Regions from separate parts of the Pseudoalteromonas sp. Z9A6 genome, predicted to be linked through region 2. Evidence: predicted binding sites of a transcription regulator. Region 2 holds the regulator's gene; each other region holds the start of a gene.
What was found. Region 2 encodes MetJ, which represses methionine synthesis genes. Its sites were predicted from a motif close to TAGACGTCTAGACGTCTA; they were not measured.
Positions count from the first base shown of each region.

Region 1: a site for MetJ is predicted at 3,208-3,225, ahead of metA (homoserine O-succinyltransferase). Genes of this name have one in related genera too.
Region 3: a site for MetJ is predicted at 3,264-3,281, ahead of metK (methionine adenosyltransferase). Genes of this name have one in related genera too.

Region 1 covers NZ_WTKZ01000058.1:226-8,036, reverse strand. Annotated here, with positions in the region: gene GQR53_RS16930 (histone deacetylase) at 1-820, opposite strand, end outside; gene GQR53_RS16925 (PilZ domain-containing protein) at 874-1,239, opposite strand; gene ettA (energy-dependent translational throttle protein EttA) at 1,394-3,067, opposite strand; gene metA (homoserine O-succinyltransferase) at 3,290-4,237, shown strand; gene GQR53_RS16910 (homocysteine S-methyltransferase family protein) at 4,227-5,300, shown strand; gene metH (methionine synthase) at 5,310-7,811, shown strand, end outside.
Region 2 covers NZ_WTKZ01000005.1:69,413-77,223, forward strand. Annotated here, with positions in the region: gene priA (primosomal protein N') at 1-1,280, opposite strand, end outside; gene rpmE (50S ribosomal protein L31) at 1,511-1,726, shown strand; gene GQR53_RS03255 (malic enzyme-like NAD(P)-binding protein) at 2,253-3,494, shown strand; gene metJ (met regulon transcriptional regulator MetJ) at 3,559-3,879, opposite strand; gene metB (cystathionine gamma-synthase) at 4,169-5,416, shown strand; gene metL (bifunctional aspartate kinase/homoserine dehydrogenase II) at 5,585-7,811, shown strand, end outside.
Region 3 covers NZ_WTKZ01000022.1:45,996-53,806, reverse strand. Annotated here, with positions in the region: gene rpiA (ribose-5-phosphate isomerase RpiA) at 1-618, opposite strand, end outside; gene GQR53_RS10335 (5-formyltetrahydrofolate cyclo-ligase) at 672-1,268, opposite strand; gene GQR53_RS10330 (hypothetical protein) at 1,287-1,835, opposite strand; gene metK (methionine adenosyltransferase) at 2,011-3,162, opposite strand; gene tkt (transketolase) at 3,467-5,458, shown strand; gene GQR53_RS10315 (pyrimidine/purine nucleoside phosphorylase) at 5,643-5,957, shown strand; gene raiA (ribosome-associated translation inhibitor RaiA) at 6,135-6,491, shown strand; gene GQR53_RS10305 (divalent metal cation transporter) at 6,694-7,811, shown strand, end outside.

The sequences.
Region 1 (7,811 bases), on a different contig from region 2:
CTACAGGTGTATTGTGTTCAAGGCAGCGTTTTAATACTAAATGGTCACGTTTAGCTATGCCATCCCAGCTAATATCTAACTTACCCAAGCCATCACCTTGCCAAATATCAACGCCAGCATCGTAAAGTACTAAACTCGGGTTTAGCTCTTTAAGTAAATAACTTAGTGTTTCGTCAACTATGGCAAGGTATTCGTCGTCCTTCATATTATTTGCCAGGCCAATATCTAAATCGCTAACGGACTTTCTAAAGGGGAAGTTTTTTTCGCAATGGATAGAGCAAGTATACGCATAGGGTTGATGCTGTAACATTGCGGCTGTGCCATCACCTTGGTGCACGTCTAAATCAAAAATAAGTACGTTAGTTACCTCACCTGATTCAATTAAAGTTTGCGTGGTAAAGGCCAAATCGTTAACCATACAAAAACCTGAACCAAAGTCATTATGTGCGTGATGTGTACCACCAGCAAGATGACACGCTATACCGTGTTTAAGTGCTAAGCGGGCTGTCTGTAGCGTTCCTTGAGGGGCTGTAAATGTACGTGCCATAAGCTCTTTTGACCAAGGTAGACCAATGCGACGCATTACTTTTTCATCTAAGCGGTTGTGCCATAAATCTTGGATATAATTATCGCAATGCACAAGCTCAAGCGGCTCTGGCGTGCCTAATATTGGCTCAACTAGGTTACTGCCGATTAAACCAAGCTCTGCAACATGTTGATATAAATGTGCAAATTTACTCATTACAAAGCGATGCTTAGGATCAAAGCTAAACGAGTAGTTAGGATGGTATACCAAAGGCAAATGAGGATTTAAGCGCATATTTACAAGCTTTATAAAGTTTGCGCTATGGTAATCAACTTAAGTGAATGAGTCTATTGTGAGTCATTAATAAGTGACGCTAATTCGCGATGCAGTAGCTCATCATTGGCTAAGTTTAGCTCTATTAAGCGCTTTAAATAAGTAATACTGTCTATATCAATGTGATGGCATTTTAAACCAATATGATCGGCTTCAATATGGCAAATCACTACTTCCATTTTTATTTCTATATCGCTTTGAGGCAATGTAAAACGCAGTATTGCTTGCGTATTGTGGCTGCCAATAAATGCATCACAATTAGTGACCAACGCGCCATGTAACGATAGATCGAGTAATTTACACGGATACTGTTGGCTATCAAAACATAACAGGGCGTTAGTTGAAAATAGCACACGAGAAAACTGTCGACGATTTTGCATAACCTAATTTAGCCTTACTGTTTTTATAATAAATTAAGCATAGCGGGTAATTCTCTACATGCTAGCAAGATGTGCTCCTGTAATGCTGGTGGCATAAAAAAGCCCTGCAAAGTGCAGGGCTTAAGTTATACAAACATAAAATTAACCAATATTTTTAGCCAATTTTTTTGTATTTAATACGTTTAGGTTGAGTTGCCTCAGCGCCTAGGGTCTTTTTAAGCCACTCTTCATATTCAGTGTAGTTACCATCAAAGAAGTTAATTTGACCTTCATCGCGGTAATCTAAAATATGTGTAGCAATACGGTCAAGGAACCAACGGTCATGCGAGATACACATTACACAACCTGGGAACTCTAAAATAGCGTTCTCCAGTGCACGTAGTGTTTCAACGTCCAAGTCATTGGTTGGCTCATCGAGTAGTAACACATTGCCGCCAGCTTTTAATAACTTAGCAAGGTGTAAGCGGTTACGCTCACCACCTGATAGGTCTTTAACAAACTTTTGCTGATCGTTACCTTTAAAGTTAAAGCGACTTACATATGCTCGGCTTGGGAACTCAAAGTTACCAATTTTCAGTACGTCTTGTCCGTCTGATATTTCTTGAAAAACAGTTTTGCTTTCGTCCATACCGTCGCGGAACTGATCAACAGTCGCAAGGTGTACTGTTTCGCCAACGCTGATGCTACCGCTGTCTTGCGTTTGCTCACCGCTTATCATTTTAAACAGTGTTGATTTACCCGCGCCATTCGCACCAATAATGCCCACAATGGCACCTTTTGGCATGCTAAAGCTTAAGTCATCAATTAAAACACGATCGCCAAAACTCTTACGAAGATTAGTTACTTCAAGTACTTGGTCACCTAAACGCGGGCCAGGTGGAATAAACATCTCGTTAGTTTCGTTACGTTTTTGGTAATCAGACTGCTGCATTTCAGTAAACTGAGCCATACGTGCTTTTGACTTAGCTTGACGACCTTTAGGGTTTGAACGAACCCATTCAAGTTCTTGCGCAATTGATTTTTGACGAGCTTTTTCAGATTTTTGTTCTTGCTGTAAGCGCGCATCTTTTTGTTCAAGCCAAGAAGAGTAGTTACCTTCCCATGGAATACCTTCACCACGGTCAAGCTCCAATATCCAACCAGCTACATTATCAAGGAAGTAACGGTCATGCGTTACTGCCACAACAGTGCCTTCGTAATCGTGTAAGAAGCGCTCTAACCATGCAACCGACTCAGCATCTAAGTGGTTAGTAGGCTCATCAAGAATAAGCATGTCTGGTTTTTCAAGTAATAATCGACATATAGCAACACGACGACGCTCACCACCTGAAAGGTGCTCAATTTTAGCATCCCACTCTGGCAGGCGAAGTGCATCAGCTGCGCGTTCTAAAACGTTGTCGATGTTATGACCATCGTGCGCCTGAATAACAGCTTCAAGCTCGCCTTGCTCTTTTGCAAGTGCGTCAAAGTCAGCGTCTTCCATGGCGTATTCGTTATACACTTCGTCAAGACGTTTAAGTGCATGTTTAACTTCGCCAACAGCTTCTTCAACAGTTTCACGTACTGTTTTACTTTCGTCTAAAATAGGTTCTTGCGGTAAATAACCAATTTTAGTACCAGGCTGAGGATGTGCATCACCTTCAAAATCTTGGTCAACACCGGCCATAATACGCAGTAACGTAGATTTACCAGAACCGTTTAAACCAAGCACACCAATTTTAGCGCCAGGAAAAAAGTGCAACGAAATATCTTTTAAGATAGTGCGCTTAGGTGGCACAACCTTAGATACTCGACTCATCGAGAATATAAATTTATCAGGTAAAACCATGGAGGAAAGCCTTCAAATAATAATAAAAATTTCAATGTTGTATTGTAGTGGCTGACGGGTGAAACAGTCAACGAATGGCGGGTTTTAAAGCACCAAAGCATGCTTGTAAGTAAAATATAAAATCATGAATAAATTTCATTTGGACATCTATACATCTAGAGGTTGATATTTTTTACTTTCAGTTCATAATTAAGCCTCGGTTTTTATGAGCGGGAGTAAAGTATGCCAATTACAGTAAAAGACGAGTTGCCGGCAATTGCACGTTTACGTCAAGAAAACGTATTTGTAATGCCAAAAAGTCGTGCAAAAACGCAAGAAATACGCCCAATGCGTTTGGCTATTTTAAACTTAATGCCTAATAAAGTAGAAACCGAAGTTCAGTTTATTCGCTTACTTGCCAATTCGCCTTTGCAAGTAAACGTAGAACTACTGCGCCTCGACACTCACCGCAGTAGCAGCAATTCAGAAGAGCACCTTGATACCTTTTATCGTTATTTTTCTGAGGTTAAAGACAACAATTACGATGCATTAATAGTAACTGGTGCGCCACTTGCCCATTTAGAATACGACGATGTAGCGTATTGGGATGAGCTAAAAGTCATTATTGATTGGGCTGAGCAACACGTTACCTCTACGTTGTTTTCGTGTTGGGCAGCGCATGCAGCGTTATATCACCGTTACAATTTAAAGCGCGATTTAAAAGACGATAAACTGTGTGGCGTATTTACTCACCAGTGTTATTTTGATCACGGTGCACTGACTCGCGGATTCGACGATACCTTTTTAGTACCACACTCACGCTACGGCCATATTGATATAAATAAAATAAACGCCTGTGAAGAGCTCGTTGTACTGGCAGGTTCTGAGCGAGTAGGGGCTTACTTACTTAAAAATAAATCAGGTAGCCAAGTGTTTATAACCGGCCACCCAGAGTACGACGCCGACTCGCTAAAAGCAGAATACGAGCGCGATTGTAAAAAAAGCCCTAATGCACCAAAGCCCGAAAATTACTTTCCGGATGACGATGCAACCAAACAACCTTCAAAAACGTGGCAAAGCCATGCTTTTTTACTTTTTTCGAACTGGTTAAATTACTACGTGTACCAAACCACACCGTATGATATTAATTTAGTTAGCCAAGACGTGAGGACTAACAACTATGCCGAATAACGCGCCTACAAATAATAAACAAGCCGAAATAAGTGCCGCATTAAAAGAACGCATTTTAATTTTAGATGGCGCTATGGGCACCATGATCCAAGATCATAAGCTAGAAGAAGAAGACTATCGCGGAGAGCGTTTTAAAGACTGGCATGTATTAATTAAAGGCAATAACGATTTATTAAGCCTAACCAAGCCCGACTTAATCACTGATATTCATCGTTGTTTTTTATCAGCGGGCGCCGATATTATTGAAACCAACACGTTTAACTCGACCACTATTTCGATGGAAGATTACGACATGGCAAACCTAAGCCGTGAAATAAATCTAGAGTCGGCTAAATTAGCACGCGCAATTTGCGATGAATTTACGGCTAAAACGCCAGAAAAACCGCGCTATGTAGCGGGTGTTTTAGGGCCGACATCTAAAACGTGTTCAATTTCGCCAGACGTAAACGATCCGGGTTACCGAAACGTTACCTTTGATAAGCTAGTTACTGCGTATGTAGAGTCTACCCTTGCATTAATGGAAGGCGGCGCCGATTTAATACTAATCGAAACTATATTCGACACGCTTAATGCAAAAGCCGCCTCGTTTGGTGTAGAAGAAGCCTTTGAGCAAGCAGGGCGCACATTACCAGTGATGATCTCGGGCACTATTACCGACGCCTCTGGACGTACGCTTTCTGGGCAAACAACCGAAGCATTTTATAACTCTATTCGCCATATTAAGCCTATTTCGATTGGTTTAAACTGCGCGCTTGGCCCTGATTTACTGCGCCAATATGTAGAAGAGCTTTCGCGCGTGTGCGAAACCTTTACATCGGTACACCCTAATGCGGGCTTGCCTAATGAGTTTGGTGAATACGACTTAGAAGCGCCTGAAATGGCAGCCGAAATTATCGATTGGGGTAAATCGGGCTTTATTAATATTGTAGGTGGATGTTGTGGCACCACGCCTGCGCATATTCGTGCTTTTGCAAAAGGTCTAGCGGGCGTTAAACCACGCCAACTGCCAGAGCTTGAAGTACGCATGCGTTTATCAGGCCTTGAAGCCTGTAACTTAAATTAAGGAGCCAACATGACCCAACAAATAGCAGTATTTACTAATGTCGGCGAACGTACCAATGTAACCGGTTCTGCCATGTTTAAACGTTTAATCATGGAAGAAGACTTTGAAGCCGCGCTAACAGTGGCCCGCGAACAAGTAGAAAATGGCGCACAGGTTATTGATATAAACATGGACGAAGCCATGTTGGACTCAAAAGCCGCGATGGTTAAGTTTTTAAACTTAATAGCCTCAGAGCCTGATATTTCACGCGTACCCATTATGGTCGACTCCTCTAAATGGGAAGTAATAGAAGCAGGCCTAAAGTGTATTCAAGGTAAGGCCATTGTTAACTCTATATCGCTAAAAGAGGGCGAAGAGCCGTTTATTCGCCAAGCTAAAATAATAAAACGCTTTGGTGCAGCTGCCGTTGTAATGGCGTTTGATACTGACGGGCAAGCTGATACAGCAGACCGCAAATATGAAATATGTGCCCGCAGCTACAAAATATTAGTAGAAGACATTGGTTTTCCACCAGAAGATATTATATTCGACCCTAATATATTTGCCGTAGCCACCGGTATAGAAGAGCACGACAACTACGCTGTAGAATTTATTGAAGGCACACGCCGCATTAAACAAAACTTACCGCACTGTAAAGTGTCGGGCGGGGTGTCAAATGTATCGTTTTCATTTAGGGGTAATAACCCAGTACGTGAAGCTATTCACTCGGTATTTTTATACCACGCCATAAAAGCGGGTATGGATATGGGCATTGTAAATGCAGGGCAACTCGCCGTTTACGACGACATCCCAGAAGAGCTTCGTAAAGCCGTTGAAGACGTAATACTTAACACAGACCCAGGTGCAGGCGAGCGTTTAGTAGAGCTTGCACCAAAATACTCTGGTATGGCACAAGCTGAGCGAGTAGAAGATTTAGAGTGGCGCACATGGCCTGTAGAAAAACGCCTTGAGCACGCGCTTGTAAAAGGCATTACTACCTTTATAGATGAAGATACCGAAGAGTGCCGCGCTGCTGCCGATAAACCTATTCACGTAATTGAAGGGCCGTTAATGGATGGCATGAACGTGGTAGGTGATTTATTTGGCGCAGGTAAAATGTTTTTACCACAAGTGGTTAAATCGGCGCGCGTAATGAAACGAGCCGTAGCCTACCTAGACCCATTCATTGAAGCCGAAAAAGAAGAAGGTTCAACCAATGGTAAAATAGTGATGGCGACCGTAAAAGGCGACGTACACGACATAGGTAAAAATATTGTAGGCGTGGTACTACAATGTAATAACTATGAAGTTATTGATTTAGGCGTAATGGTACCTGCCGATAAAATACTGCAAACCGCCATCGACGAAAAAGCCGATATTATTGGTTTATCGGGCTTAATTACCCCATCGCTTGACGAAATGGTACACGTAGCAAAAGAAATGAAACGCCGTGGTTTTGAACTGCCACTACTCATTGGTGGTGCAACTACCTCTAAAGCGCACACCGCAGTAAAGATTGAGCCGCAATATGACAAAGGCGTTGTGTATGTAAATAACGCCAGCCGTGCAGTTGGTGTGGTTTCAAACTTACTATCAAAAGACATTAAACCTGACTTTTTAGCTAAAACTAAAGCTGAATATGTAAAAGTACGCGAGCAACAAGCGCGTAAAAAACCACGCTCTAAGCCTGTTACAATCCAGCGCGCACGCGATAACGCAGCAAAGCTTGATTGGGATAACTACACACCACCTGTGCCTAACAAGCTGGGCGTGACCGAGTTTAAAAATGTATCAATCGCTACTTTGCGTAAATACATAGATTGGACGCCATACTTTATGACGTGGTCAATTGCCGGTAAATACCCGCGCATAATGGACGATGAAGTAGTAGGCGAGCAAGCGCAAAGCTTATTTAAAGACGCTAACGATATGTTAGACGACCTTGAAAAAGCAGGCAGTTTGCAACCACTTGGTGTAATTGGTTTATTCCCGGCTAACCGCGTTGGAGACGACATAGAAATATACACCGACGAAACACGCAAAGAAGTATTAACTACTTCGTGCCATTTACGCCAGCAAACCGAAAAAACCGACTTTGCTAATTATTGCCTAGCCGACTACATAGCACCAAAAGGCACGCCTGATTACTTTGGCGCGTTTGCAGTAACGGGCGGTCTAGAAGAAGACGACTTAGCAAATGCGTTTGACGCACAGCAAGACGATTACAACAAAATAATGGTTAAAGCGGTTGCCGACAGGCTCGCCGAAGCGTTTGCAGAATACCTACACGAAAAAGTACGTAAAGAGTATTGGGGTTTTGCACCAGACGAAAACCTAGCAAACGATGAGCTAATACGCGAAAACTACCAAGGTATTCGCCCAGCGCCAGGTTACCCAGCGTGCCCAGAGCACACCGAGAAAAAGAAAATTTGGCAGTTGCTCGACACCGAAAAACGCATTGGTATGCAGCTAACTAGTTCGTACGCCATGTGGCCAGGTGCTGCTGTTTCGGGTTGGTACTTTTCACACCCT
Region 2 (7,811 bases):
CGATTTAAAAAAACCATAACCTGTTTACCGCGATTTAAGTGTTGGCGCATAGTTGCAAGGCTTGCATGTGCAATACCTGCTTGGTCGGGTTGGCCTTTCATATCGAGTAACTTAAATTGGTTATCTGTCGCAGTTTGCGCGCGCTCGGTTAAACTTAGTAGCTGATATTTGTTATTAATTGCTTTGTGAAGTGTTTCAAGTGCGGGTGTAGCACTGCCTAATATAAGTGGTATTTTATGCTGAAAAGCTCTGTATGCAGCTAAATCACGAGCATGGTAACGAAGGGTATCTTGTTGTTTAAATGATGAATCGTGCTCTTCATCGACAACTATCATACCGAGTTTTAAAAATGGCAGAAAAATACTCGAACGTGTGCCTATAACTATTGCACAACTGCCTTTTTCGCAAAAACGCCATGTTTGCAATCGCTCGTTGTCGGTAAGGGCTGAATGCCAAAGCATAATGGGTGTATCAGGAAAGCGGCGACGAAAACGGTTTACAGTTTGTGGCGTTAAGCCTATTTCTGGCACTAATACTAATGCTTGCTCGCCACGTTTGAGTACTTCTTCTAGGCACTGTAAATACACTTCTGTTTTACCACTGCCAGTTACGCCTTCTAATAAAAAGCTGCTAAATCCATTACTTTGATTTATTGCTGTACAGGCAACCGCTTGTTCTTTATTAAGTACAGGTTTACTACCGACAGTTGGTGCAACGCTTTGCCATTGGTTATCGTGTTCAATAGTTTGCGTAATGAGTTCTTTATCTATTAGGCTATCTATTGTTTTTTTACTAAAGCCAAGAGCTTTTAATTCGGTTAACGATGATTTCCCCGATTGCGACAACTGCTTTAATAAATTGAGTTGTGTTTTGGCTTTTAATGACGGTACTTTTGCGCCTTTTTCTGTCAGAGCAACCATGTTAATACTGGTTTTATCTGGCGATTCACCTTGGCGAAGTGCACTCGGTAGCGCTATGTGAATAGTTTCGCCTAAGGGATAGCAATAATAGCGGGCAGTAAAGCTAAGGAGTTCTAAATGTTGGGCGCTTAAAATAGGGGTATCGTCTATTACCTCTATAATATTCTTAATTTTATCTAAAGGGACGTCGGTACTGTTTTTAATACCCAGAACAACAGCTACTTTTTTTTGATTACCAAAAGGTACTAAAACCCGCATGCCCGGTAGTATGGGTGTTGATAAGCCACTGAGCTGCTCTTCTATTTTATAATCAAAGGTGCGTGGAAGCGGGACTTTAATAGCAACTTCAACAAAACTCATAACAACTCAACCCGTAAAATTAATGCTGTAATGTACTAAAAATACCGCTAAAAACCTACTAGCAATAGTACTTGAGAAAGAGATTGTTCACTTTTTTAGCGAAAAGATAAATAAATACTTGTGCAGGGGAAGGTTGTTGGATAAAATCCGCCACCAACAAATTTGTTTTAACGACGTATGGTGCCAGACTTCGGGTTTGGAGAGCGATGCGGCCTTAACTAGAGGTTCCTATGAAAGAAGGTATTCACCCTAAGTACGAAGTAATTTCTGCAACATGTTCATGCGGAAACAAATTCGAAACTAGCTCAACTCTTTGTAAAGACATTCACTTAGACGTATGTTCTGCGTGTCACCCGTTTTACACTGGTAAGCAAAAGATTTTAGACACTGGCGGCCGTGTTGATCGCTTCAACAAGCGCTTCGGTGCACTTAGCAGCAAGAAGTAATTATTGCTGTTTAGTTAAAAAAAGCACCTTAGGGTGCTTTTTTTATGTCTAAAATTTACCACTTCTTATCTTATTTAGCTTGCTCGAGCTACATCACACCTTGCATAACTATTTCCTATTCTTATTCTGAGTATGCATAAACCTTTGCAGACAAATTGATAGATATTCTCTATATTTTAAATAGTACAAATTTTAACTAGGTTGATAAAAGTAGCTAACGTGGGCTTATCTGTTTTTAAAGTAGTGTAGTAGGCTGTTATTTTAAGTTTATGATGATACGTTAAACATACATTTTTTTAATATTTTAATAGACATAAACGCACCTCAAAACTTACTTTTTTGGTGAATTTTTATTTATCAAATGTTTATATAATCCTGCAAAGTTACTGAAAAACCTCTTAAAATTAAAGGATATAGCATATAACAGGATAGACCTGATATTGCTTGGAATTTAAAAATAATAAGGGTATCGTACCCCAAGACTCCACCTCTCACTTTAACTTAAATTGCAGGATACCATCGCGTTATGTCTGACTTTCGTGAACAAGCACTACATTATCACTCACATCCCGTACCTGGTAAAATTAGCATTGAGCTAACAAAACCAGCTGAAACAGTTCAAGACTTAGCCCTAGCTTATAGCCCAGGTGTCGCTGAGCCTGTACGTGAAATTGCCGCAGATCCTGCAAATGCATATAAATATACCGGTAAGGGTAACATGGTTGCGGTTATCACTAATGGTACTGCAATTTTGGGCTTGGGTAATTTAGGTCCTTTAGCGTCTAAACCAGTAATGGAAGGCAAGGCGTTATTGTTTAAACGTTTTGCAGGGCTTGATTCTATTGATATTGAAGTAAAGCACAAAACAACAGAAGACTTTATTAACACGGTTGCCAATATTGCTGACACATTCGGTGGTATTAACCTTGAAGATATTAAAGCACCAGAGTGTTTTGAAATTGAAAAAGCATTAATAGAGCGTTGTAGCATTCCTGTTTTTCATGACGACCAACACGGCACCGCCATTGTTACGGCTGCCGGCATGTTAAATGCGCTAGAAGTACAAGGTAAATCAATTGAAGATGCAATAATTGTATGTTTAGGTGCAGGCGCTGCTGCAGTTGCGTGTATGGAACTGTTAATTAAGTGTGGTGCACTGCGTGAACACATTTATATGCTTGACCGTAAAGGTGTTATTCATACTCGTCGCGATGATTTAAATGAATATAAACAGCTTTTTGCTAACAATACCGATAAACGCACATTGCAAGATGTAATTGCAGATGCTGATGTGTTTGTTGGTGTTTCGGGTCCTAATTTGTTAGCTGCCGAAGATTTAAAACTAATGGCAGAAAAGCCGATCGTGTTTGCATGTTCAAACCCAGATCCAGAGATCGATCCTGCACTTGCTCACGGCGCACGCAACGATTTAATTATGGCAACAGGGCGCTCTGATTACCCTAACCAGGTTAACAATGTTTTATGTTTTCCGTTTATTTTCCGTGGTGCACTTGATGTACGTGCAAGCGCGATTAACGATGAAATGAAAATTGCTGCAGTTGAGGCTATTCGTAGTATTGCCAAAGAGCCTGTACCTGCAGAAGTTTTAAAAGCCGCAGGCGTAGATAAGCTAGAGTTTGGTGCGCAGTACATTATTCCAAAACCAATGGATCCGCGTTTACTACCGCGTATAGCTAAAGCTGTAGCACTTGCTGCGGTTGAGTCGGGTGTTGCGCAAATTGACTTGCCGGAAAATTATATGGCGTAATATATAACGCTTAAACAAAAAAACCTCAGCAATGCTGAGGTTTTTTTATTAAAAAGGTAACGATTTATTCTTCGTTTAAAATAGGCACTTCTAAACCCATTTCTTGCATTATCTTTTTAACTTCTTCTGGTACTTTTTCTGCGTTGTCTTTACGTAGGTCATCGTCATTTGGTAAAGGTTGACCAGTAAAGGCATGCAAAAACGCCTCACATAGCAATTCACTATTTGTTGCATGGCGGAGGTTGTTGATTTGACGACGCGTACGCTCATCCGTTAAAACTTTTAATACATTTAGCGGGATCGAAACGGTGATCTTTTTAACTTGCTCTGATTTTTTCCCGTGTTCTGCGTATGGGTGAATATACTCACCATTCCATTTAGCCATAAGATGTATCGTTGCCTCAGATTATTAATTTCTCACACGGTATAAAAAGCGTGTAAATATGCGTGAAATTCTATCGATTTAAAAAAGATAGTCAAATAATAGATACCGATCTATCTTAATAAGCCTATTTGGGATGTAAAAATAAGCTCACTTTTGTGAGCTAAAATATGATACTAGCAAACGCCTTCCCTAAATTTAGCCATCTAGAGCTTTAAAATCCTTTGACTTATTAAAACGGATAACTTACTCTTTTAGACGTCTAAACATCCAAATTAATCAGGTGACGAATATGAGCGAAAAAAACAAAGCGACCATTGCTGTACGTAACGGCGTTGATGCTGATAAACATCATGGTGCAGTGGTGCCGCCAATTTATTTATCAACGACTTATTCGTTTGCCGACTTTGATACTAAGCGTGAGTATGATTATGGCCGCAGTGGTAACCCTAATCGTGATATTTTAGCAGAGACGCTTGCTAAGCTTGAAGGTGGCGCTCGTGGCATAATTACGGCCACTGGTATGGCTGCCGTGCATTTAGCTACTCAGCTACTTAACAGTGACGACACGTTAGTAATTCCACATGATTGTTATGGTGGTAGCTATCGTTTATTTACATCGTTACAAAAACGCGGACTATTGAAGCTTGAAGTATTAGATTTAACAAAAGAAGAAAGCCTTCAACAAATTTTAGCAATTAAACCTAAGCTTATTTGGATAGAGACTCCAAGTAACCCAGTACTTCGTTTAACCGATATTAAAGCGGTTACCGATGTTGCTAAGCAATGCGGTGCATTGGTTGCCGCAGATAACACGTTTTTGTCTCCTGCCTTACAAAACCCTATTAAGTTTGGTGTAGATATTGTGGTGCATTCAACTACTAAATATATTAACGGGCACTCAGATGTAGTGGGCGGCGCTGTTATTGCTGCAACACAAGAGCTTGGTGATGAGCTTGCTTGGTGGGCAAATAATATTGGTATTACGGGCGCCCCTTTTGATAGTTATTTAACGCTTCGTGGTCTACGTACTTTAAATGTGCGCTTAAGGCAGCACCAAGAAAATGCGCTAGCAATAGCTAAGTACCTTGAAAGCTCCAATTTTGTAAGCCAAGTTTACTATCCAGGACTTGAGTCACATCCTCAACATGAGCTTGCTAAAGCACAACAACTTGGCTTTGGTGGCATGGTTAGTTTTGATATTAAAGGCGATATAAACGACGCCGCAGCATTTTTAACTAGCCTTAAAACGTTTAGTTTAGCTGAGTCACTAGGTGGCGTAGAGAGTTTAATTTGTCACCCTGCAACTATGACGCACGCAGGTATGGAGGCAAAGGCACGTTTAGAAGCGGGTGTGGGCGATACGCTTATTCGTATTTCGGTTGGGATTGAAGATATACACGATTTAATAGCTGACTTTGAACGAGTATTTGAACTTGTAAAACCAGGGAAAAATAAAAATGTTGGCCGTGTAGGCAAAGGTGCTGGCACTTCTGGTGGAAACGTTAAATTAAGTGCAGCCCGTCCAGCGCTTTGGTAAGTAATACCAATCCGCAATAATACCTAATCAATTTGAGGGATTAAACCGCACGATAACATCGTTAAAAATTCCTAATATAGAACAACTAAATAACGAAATTTTTGCCTTGTTATCGATACGGTTTTTTACCTCAAAATAGACAACTTAATTAAGCGAATTGGTATAAATATGGTCAATTGTGTACATAAATTTGGTGGTTCAAGCTTAAGCTCTAGTGAGCGCTATCAAAGCGTAGCTAAAATAATTATTGGGCATACTCAGCCGGGTGACTGTGTTGTGGTATCTGCTGCAGGTAAGACTACAGATACACTTGTGTCGTTGTGGCAAAGTTATCAGCTGCAAGACACGCAAGCTGTCGCTGATATTTTACTGCAGTTAAATAACCATCAAAGCGATTTAATTGAGCAGTTATTACAAGCTGATTTAAAGCGCTGCGCACTTAAAACACTAAATACCGAGCTTAGTAATATTGCAGAACTTGCTCAAGCTGAGCAGCTAAAAGAGGCTGCGTTACTTGCGCATGGGGAACTGTGGTCAGCACGTTTACTCGCTACTTATTTACAGCAGTTAAATATTGAGGCGTGTGCTCAAGATGCCCGTAGTCTTTTTACCTTAAACGATGGTGAATTAATGCATGCGCAAAATGCGCAGCAATGTCGACAGTCAATTTTACCTAATAAGATAAATGTTGTTACTGGGTTTATTGCCGCCGATACGAAAGGTGAGACCGTAACACTTGGACGCAACGGTAGCGATTATAGTGCAACACTACTTGCAAATTACTGTAATGCTAAGCAAGTATGTATTTGGACCGATACACAGGGTGTGTTTAGCACTGATCCTCGAAAGGTAAAAAAGGCGATTAAGTACGGCAAAATTTGTCGTGGGCAAGCTAATTTATTAGCTCGTTTGGGTAACCCTGTATTACATGCAAAAACATTATCGCCACTTAAAAACACAGATATTAAGCTAGCTGTTCGTAGTAGTTTTGATGTGCAAGCAAGCCCAACAGATATAGTAAAAGAAGGTTCAGCAAAGAAAAAGCGCTTTATAACCACGCTGCAAAATGTTGATCTGTTAATGGTTGAAGGATTAAGTGAAGGTGAGGTCGCAAGCGTTAGTCAGCTTATTCAGCATAGCCTTCATCATTTTAACCATAATGGTGAAGTGTATTTAGTAGTACCGGCTGCACAAACATATCAAGTTATTAATTACTTTGCTGGTAGAGCTAATATTAGTGAGTCAAATTTAAATGGCTGTGCAATTGTTGCCCCTGAGCAAGACGTTAGCGTACTAAAACTGCAAGCTTTAGAGGTATTAGCTGAGCAGACTATAAATCCGCGTTTTGTGCATCAAGATAATGGTTATGTTTTATTACTAACAGACCAATTTATAGATAGCGATATACAAAGCGCCTTACACGATAAGCTAATCAATAAAGGCCAAGAAATAGCCGTTATAGTTGCGGGCCTTGGCAATGTAGGCGATGCTTTTATTGAGCAGTTATCGGCACAATTTGAGCGTTTATCAGACGACTTTAGTATTAAATTGGTAGCGCTGGTTCGCTCTAAACATATGTTATTTAATGCAAGTGGCATAAATATACCGCAATGGAAAACTCAATGGCAGCATGAGGCGAATAGCTATGAAGCTGCGGATTTACTTAATGCGATAAGCGAGCTTGACTACGAACATAAAGTGTTAATTGATATTACTGCAAGTGAGCAGTTTAGCTTTTTATATACAGATTTTGTAGACAGAGATTGTCATTTAATTAGTGCTAACAAATATGCAGGTACAGCACCTACTTCATGGTATAAAGCACTTCGTAGTAACCTTGGCGAACGTAATTTACATTGGCGATATAATACAAGTGTAGGCGCAGGCTTACCTATCAATTTTGCTTTGGCTGATTTGCAAAATAGTGGTGATAAAATTACGCGTATTGAAGGCGTGTTCTCGGGTACACTTTCGTGGTTATGTAGTAAGTATGATGGTACGACTGCTTTTTCTGAGTTGGTATTAGAAGCACAGAAAATGGGGTTCACAGAGCCTGACCCTCGCGAGGATTTATCTGGACGAGATATGCAGCGTAAGTTACTTATTTTAGCCCGAGAGTTAGGTATAGAGCTTGAGCTTGGTGATATTAGCTTATCGGCATTAATGCCCGGCGAGCTTGCGCTAGGAAGCTGGGAAGACTTTCTAAACAATAAAGCCCAGCTAGATGCGTTCATTGAAGAGCATGCTGATACAGCAAAAGCTAATAACTCAGTACTGAGATACACAGGCCTATTAGATATAACAAAAACTGAAGTTATCGCTAAAGTAGGAATTACGTATGTCCCCAATGGGGATGCGTTAGCAAACCTTACACCTGGCGATAATATTTTTGTAA
Region 3 (7,811 bases), on a different contig from region 2:
CACTTTATCAGCACCTCGCATCGCAAATAGGCCGTTGGTAACTACGCCAACAATTGAATTTATTTGTGTTTCAAGTTGTTTGGCATTGGTAATTTTTAAGTTAAATACATCTAATATAACGTTACCATTATCGGTAACTACGCCTTGGCGATAAACAGGGTCACCACCAAGTTTTAATAATTCTCGTGCAACGTAGCTGCGCGCCATTGGAATAACTTCTACCGGAAGCGGGAAGTCGCCCAATGTATCTACCAGCTTTGTGTCATCAACAATACACACAAACTGTTTTGCAACTGCTGCTACTATTTTTTCACGTGTTAGCGCAGCGCCGCCGCCTTTAATCATTTCGTTTTGAGCGTTAATTTCGTCAGCGCCGTCAATGTATACATCTAAAGCATCAACGTTATTAAGTTCAAACACTTCAATACCTAACGCTTCCAGACGTGCAGTTGACGCTTCTGAGCTTGATACAGCGCCTACAATAGTGTCCTTTACTGAGCCAAGGGCATCAATAAAGTGATTAACAGTAGAGCCTGTACCGACACCTACAATGGTGTTTTCTTTTACAAACTCGAGTGCTGCCCAGGCAGCTGCTTTTTTTAATTCGTCTTGTGTCATTGCTTTGTGCTCATGTATGTCAGAAATATGCGGCTAGTAACCAAAATTAAATGTTACCAACAGTATGTTTTATCTGGGGTGATAATGGTTTCAAGTGGTACGTCCCATGACTCGATTGGTAGAGCATCAACTTTTTGGCATTCATGTGCAAGGCCAATTAGTTGCGGTTTTTGCCAGTTTTGTTCATGTAAACGCGCCAATGTCCGGTCGTAAAACCCACCTCCCATTCCTAGGCGATTACCTTGTTTATCAAATGCAACTAATGGCATAAGGAGGTAATCAAGCACTGGTAATGGGCATATTTGAGAGCAGTTCAGCTTAGGCTCCAAGATACCATAGCGATTTGCCCTCATGGGTGAGTTTTTCTCATAGCGCTGAAATAGTAAATTAGCGCCATTGAATGGGTGTATTATAGGTAGATAAACAGCATGGTTTAAGTTCCATAATTCTTTAATTAACAATGAAGTGTCTAGTTCTCCGTCGTTACTTAAATAAATGGCAATATGCTTTGAATTCGTTGTATTTTCGCTTTTTAAGTGTTGAATAAAATTCATTTTTAGCGATTGCGCAGCAATTATTTGCTGATTATTTGACAAGTTTTTACGGGTGTTACGAATTTCAGCTCTTATTTGTGCGCGTTTATTGCTCATTAAACTAATTAGCCATTTTTAAAAAGAGAATAAATCGGGAAAAATCAAAAAAACAGCCAGTACGACTAGCAAAATGGTGGCAGTTGCAATCAATGAATATAAAAGTAAGTTACTGTGTTTTTTAGGAGTCGCTAAATCCTCATCTAGCATTAGGTCGTCATTTTGCCATTCGTCTACACTTTCGTCTGGTGCATTTAATTGAGCTTCAGGAAGGCGTTGCTCTAGCTCATCTAGCTTTTCTTCAAGGCGTATTAAGCTGCTAGTGATGTAATCAAGTGCATCAAAAATACGTTCATCACGTTGGTTGTTATTTGCAGCTGCGGGGGAGCTATTTTGAATCGCATTTGAAACAGCTTGCAGCTTACTTTTAATACCTAAGCTTGCTAATAACTTAGTCTGTTTTAACGCTTTGTCTTTATCGCTTGGCGCAAACAGCGGCTTACCTTTAAAAAAAAGAGCTACTTTTTCATCTGACGTTTTTAATTTTGCAGCTAAGTTTGCGCACGCTGTTTTTATGTCAACGTTATCGGCAAGTCCTGCAAATATAACGCGAAAGTTATCGGCCATTTAACTATCCCTAAAGCTTTTATAATGAAATGAGTATATACCTAAAGTACAAAAGAATTCGAGGTTGATTTTATAGTTATTTTGTAGACGCACTATAAACAATGTAACTGATAAGTTTTAGATACAAAAACGGCCCTATTAAGGGCCGTTTTTAATTTACTTCAACACTTTTAGCTCAAAGGCCAGCAGCTGCACGAAGTGCATCAGCTTTATCTGTACGTTCCCAAGGGAATTCGTCACGACCAAAGTGGCCGTAAGCCGCTGTAGGAAGGTAGATAGGGCGCTCTAAATCAAGCATTTGAATTAAGCCGTAAGGGCGTAGGTCAAAGTGTTCACGAATAAGCTCGATTAAACGGCTTTCTTCTAACTTGCTTGTACCAAACGTTTCAACGCTGATAGATGTAGGCTCTGCAACACCGATTGCGTAAGAAACTTGTAATTCACATTTATCAGCAAGGCCAGCCGCAACTACGTTTTTAGCAACGTAACGTGCAGCGTATGCAGCTGAGCGGTCAACTTTTGATGGATCTTTACCAGAGAAAGCACCACCACCGTGACGAGCCATACCACCGTATGTATCAACGATGATTTTACGACCTGTTAAACCACAATCGCCCATAGGTCCGCCAATTACAAAGCGACCCGTTGGGTTAATGAAAAATTTAGTCGCGCTTGTAATAAGCTCTGCAGGAAGTACCGGCTTGATGATAGTTTCCATCACCGCTTCTACTAAATCTTTTTGTGAAATGTCTTCACTGTGCTGAGTAGATAGTACTACTGCATCAATACCTACTGGCTTACCATTTTCGTATGCAAAAGTAACTTGAGATTTTGCATCTGGACGTAACCAGTTTAGCTCGCCGCTTTTACGTACTTGCGCTTGGCGCTGTACTAAACGGTGTGAGTAAGTAATTGGCGCAGGCATTAGCACTTCTGTTTCGTTACATGCGTAACCAAACATAAGGCCTTGGTCGCCAGCACCTTGTTCTTCCGGGCTAGTACGGTCAACACCTTGGTTAATATCAGGAGACTGTTTACCAATAGTGTTTAAAATTGCACATGAATCTGCATCGAAACCCATGTCTGAATGCGTGTAGCCAATTTCACGTACTGTTTTACGTGTAATTTCTTCAATATCAACCCATGCGCTAGTAGTGATTTCACCACCAACCATAACCATACCTGTTTTTACGTAAGTTTCGCACGCAACACGGGCATGAGAATCTTGCTCTAGGATAGCATCAAGTACCGCATCAGAGATTTGATCGGCGATTTTATCCGGATGACCTTCAGAAACTGATTCAGAAGTAAATAAATGTTTTGCCATTGTATTTCTGCTCACAAATATTGCGCTTCACAAACGTCGGTATTAGCGCTAAAAAATTAAGGGGCGTATTTTATCGAAAACAAAACACCTTGCATAGTGTTTTTACGCCTAGACGTCTAAATAAAATTACTAATAACTTTTTGGTCTTAAAAAATATTCATAATGCCTCACTTTTATAGGGTTTTTAATTGCACACAGCCCCCACAATAAGTAAGAATGGTCGATATAAACAAACCCAAGTTACTTGGGTGCATAAACAAACACATAAATACCCGCGCAAATACACATAAAGGTAGGAGAATTCATGCCATCTCGCAAAGAACTTGCAAATGCTATTCGCGTCTTGTCAATGGACGCAGTACAAAAGGCCAAATCTGGTCACCCTGGAGCCCCTATGGGCATGGCTGATATCGCAGAAGTATTATGGCGCGATTATCTAAAACACAACCCAACAAATCCAGAGTGGGCTGACCGTGACAGATTTATTCTTTCAAACGGCCACGGTTCAATGCTTATCTATTCTCTATTGCATCTAAGTGGTTACGACTTACCACTGGACGAAATTAAAAACTTCCGTCAAATGCATTCTAAAACACCAGGTCACCCTGAATATGGCTATGCACCAGGAATCGAAACTACTACGGGTCCATTAGGTCAAGGGATCACAAATGCCGTAGGTATGGCAATTGCTGAAAAAGCGCTAGCTGCACAGTTTAACCGTGAAGGTCACGATATTGTTGATCACTTTACCTATGCATTTATGGGCGATGGCTGCCTTATGGAAGGTATTTCTCATGAAGCTGGTTCACTTGCAGGCACATTAGGTCTGGGTAAACTTGTTGCATTTTGGGATGACAACGGCATTTCAATCGATGGTGAAGTAGAAGGTTGGTTTACAGATGACACGCCAGCTCGCTTTAAAGCATACGGTTGGCATGTAATTAGTGGTGTTGATGGCCACGACAGCGGTGCTATAAGTGCTGCAATTGCAGAAGCTAAAAGTGTTACCGATAAACCATCACTAATTTGTTGTAAAACAATTATTGGTTACGGCTCACCTAATAAATCTGGTAGCCACGATTGTCACGGTGCACCACTAGGTGATGACGAAATTAAAGCGTCTCGCGAATTCTTAGGTTGGACTGGCGATGCGTTCGAAATTCCTGATGATATTTACGCACAATGGGATAGCAAAGAAAAAGGTCAGCAGCTTGAATCAAGCTGGGACGAAAAATTTGCAGCATACGCAAAAGCATACCCAGAGCTTGCGGCTGAATATAAGCGTCGTATTAATAAAGAACTGCCTGGCGATTGGGCTGAAAAATCTCAAGCGTACATTGAGCAATTACAAGCAAACCCAGCAAACCCAGCGTCTCGTAAAGCATCACAAAATGCATTAAACGCATTTGGTCCGTTATTACCAGAATTTATGGGTGGCTCAGCCGATTTAGCAGGCTCAAACTTAACAATTTGGGATGGCTCTAAAGGTTTAACACACGACGATGCAAGCGGTAACTACATTTACTACGGTGTACGTGAGTTTGGTATGTCGGCAATTATGAATGGTATTGCCCTTCATAAAGGCTTTATTCCTTACGGTGCTACGTTCTTAATGTTTGTTGAATATGCAAAAAATGCCGTACGTATGGCTGCATTAATGAAGCAACCAAGCATTTTTGTATACACGCACGATTCAATCGGTTTAGGTGAAGATGGTCCAACTCACCAACCAGTAGAGCAAATCGCAAGCATGCGTTTAACGCCTAACTTATACAACTGGCGCCCATGTGACCAAGTTGAGTCGGCAATTGCATGGCAACAAGCTATTGAGCGTAAAGACGGTCCTACATCGTTAATCTTTACTCGCCAAGGTCTTGAGCAACAAGCGCGTGACGCACAGCAATTAGCAGACGTTAAAAAGGGTGGTTACATCCTTAGCTGTGACGGCAACCCTGAGATTATTTTCATTGCGACGGGCTCTGAAGTGCAACTAGCACAAGATTCAGCAACTGAGCTACGCAGCCAAGGTAAAAAGGTACGTGTTGTATCTATGCCATGTACTGATGCCTTTGAAGATCAAAGCGCAGAGTACAAAGAAAGCGTATTACCGGCATCTGTTACACGCCGCGTAGCAGTAGAAGCAGGTATTGCTGACTACTGGTACAAGTACGTAGGTCTAAATGGCGCAGTAGTAGGTATGACTACCTTTGGTGAGTCGGCACCTGCTGGTGAGCTGTTTGAGCACTTTGGTTTTACAGTGGCAAACATTGTGAGCAAAGCAAACGAGCTTTTTTAATCGCTTTGATTAAATAAAGTAAGTAATTGAAAAACCCGCACATGTTGCGGGTTTTTTTATGCCCTTACATGAAGCAACTTCACCTTGAGCAATGCTACTTTCCTTGCAAGAAAGTAAGCTATCAGGCAAGGTAGTGCGATAAAATTTATAAATAAAAATCTTAAATTAATAGCAGGAGCTAAAAATGCCAAAGTTCGATAACGTGAGTGTAGTAAAAAAAGCCAATGTATATTTTGACGGAAAAGTGTCGAGCCGTACCGTTATTTTAGGTGATGGCGAAGCGAAAACGTTAGGTTTTATGCAACCAGGTGAGTTTGTTTTTGATACAAACCAAAAAGAGTGCATGGAGCTTTTAGCTGGCCAATGGGATATTTTATTACCAGGGGCAAGTGAGTGGAAAACATTTAACGCGGGTGAATCGTTTAATGTTGATGCAAATGTAAGCTTTAAAGTAAAAGTATCTGATTTTGCTGACTACTGTTGTTCGTACACAGATTAATCAATACAGCTAGACGTCTGAAAGCCCATGTACTATGGGCTTTGCATAAACTTTGCGCAACGCATGATTTAAATCACCAAAAACCGCAAATAAACCTCAAATATCTCTCTTTTTTCCTTGTGTTAATCTAAATAGCCCCCAATACTATTTATGAGGTAACAAATAAAAGGATACCCTATGAAAATTAATCTTTCTGGTCACCATGTTGAAGTTACTGACTCTATTAGAGAGCACATCAACGAAAAATTTTCAAAAATCGAGAGCCATTTCCCATCGCTTATTGCACTCGAAATTATTTTGTCTAAAGAACATCATAAAATCCAAGCTGAAATTAGCACTAATTATGAAGGCACGCGCATATCGGTAAAAGGGGAAAACGAAGTTATGTACCCTGCCATTGCAAGTGCAGCTAAAAAACTCGATGCAGCACTAAAACATCGAAAAGGGCAGATAAAAGCAAACTTACACGAAAAGCCTGTTAGCACTACACCTGAAATCGCACACGAGATCATCCAAGAGATGGATCTTAAATAAAATTTAGTCACAAAGTATTGTAAAAAAGAGCCGTATGGCTCTTTTTTATTGCCTGTAATTTAGGTAAGTTATGCGTTCTTGCAGTTTATTAATTATAAAAATTAATAAAAAGAACACACAACACACATATTTTGAGAAATTAATGCACACAACAAAAGCAGTATGGAAGTCTCGACTAGGTGCGCTTGGACCTGGAATACTCATGGCCACAGCCGCTATTGGCGGTTCTCACTTAGTTGCCTCTACGCAGGCTGGAGCAATATTTGGCTGGCAACTATTTTGGCTAATCCTCGTTGTTAATGTTTTAAAATATCCATTTTTTCGCTTTGGTATGGAATACACACTCGCCACTAAAAATAGCCTAGTGGAAGGGTATAAAAGCAAAGGCCCATTTTACTTCTACAGTTTTATTGGCTTAAACATCGTTGCCGCCGTAGTTAATACCGCCGGCGTGCTACTGCTTACCGCAAGTTTACTGCATTACGCACTGCCCGTAGTGATAGAGGTAACACTGCTATGTTGGATATTATTAGGAGTGTGCTTAGCCATATTATTGTTAGGCCACTTTAAAGCGCTCGACAGTGTGGCCAAAGGCATAATGGGGTTATTAACGCTGGCTACTGTTATTGCGTTAGTTATCGCGTTTAGTAATGGCCCAATGGCGCCTGCTGACTATGTTGGTCCATCACCTTACGAGCTGGCTATGCTGAGCTTTATGGTCGCTTTAATGGGCTGGATGCCGGCACCAATAGAAATATCAGCATTAAGCTCGCTTTGGCTTAAAGAAAAGCAAGCGCAGCAAACAGTGTCTAAAAGCCAAGGCTTGTTCGATTTTAACGTAGGTTACTGGCTTACAGCTGGCTTAGCCTTGGTATTTTTTAGCTTAGGTGTATTAGTGCAGTACGGGCAAACCAGCAGTATAGAACTTGGTGGGGTTGCGTTTGCCAAGCAGCTTATTGATATGTACGCACTTACAATAGGCGAATGGGCAAGGCCGCTTGTATCAGCCATTGCGTTTTTGTGTATGTTTGGTACCACACTTACTGTGCTTGATGGCTACGCCCGCACGCTTAACGAGTCTCATAAACTACTTGGCTTTGGGCAATCAAAACACAGCTTAAATATTTGGTTAATACTACAAGCACTTGCCGGTATGGCCGTTATTTTATTTTTTAAATCAGCCCTTGGCCCCATGCTTACGTTTGCAATGACACTTTCATTTGTTACAACGCCAGTGTTTGCATGGCTTAACTTTAGCCTTGTGCGCTCAGAGCCTGCTATAAAGCATAGCGTTTTACTACGTAGTTTAACGTGGTTAGG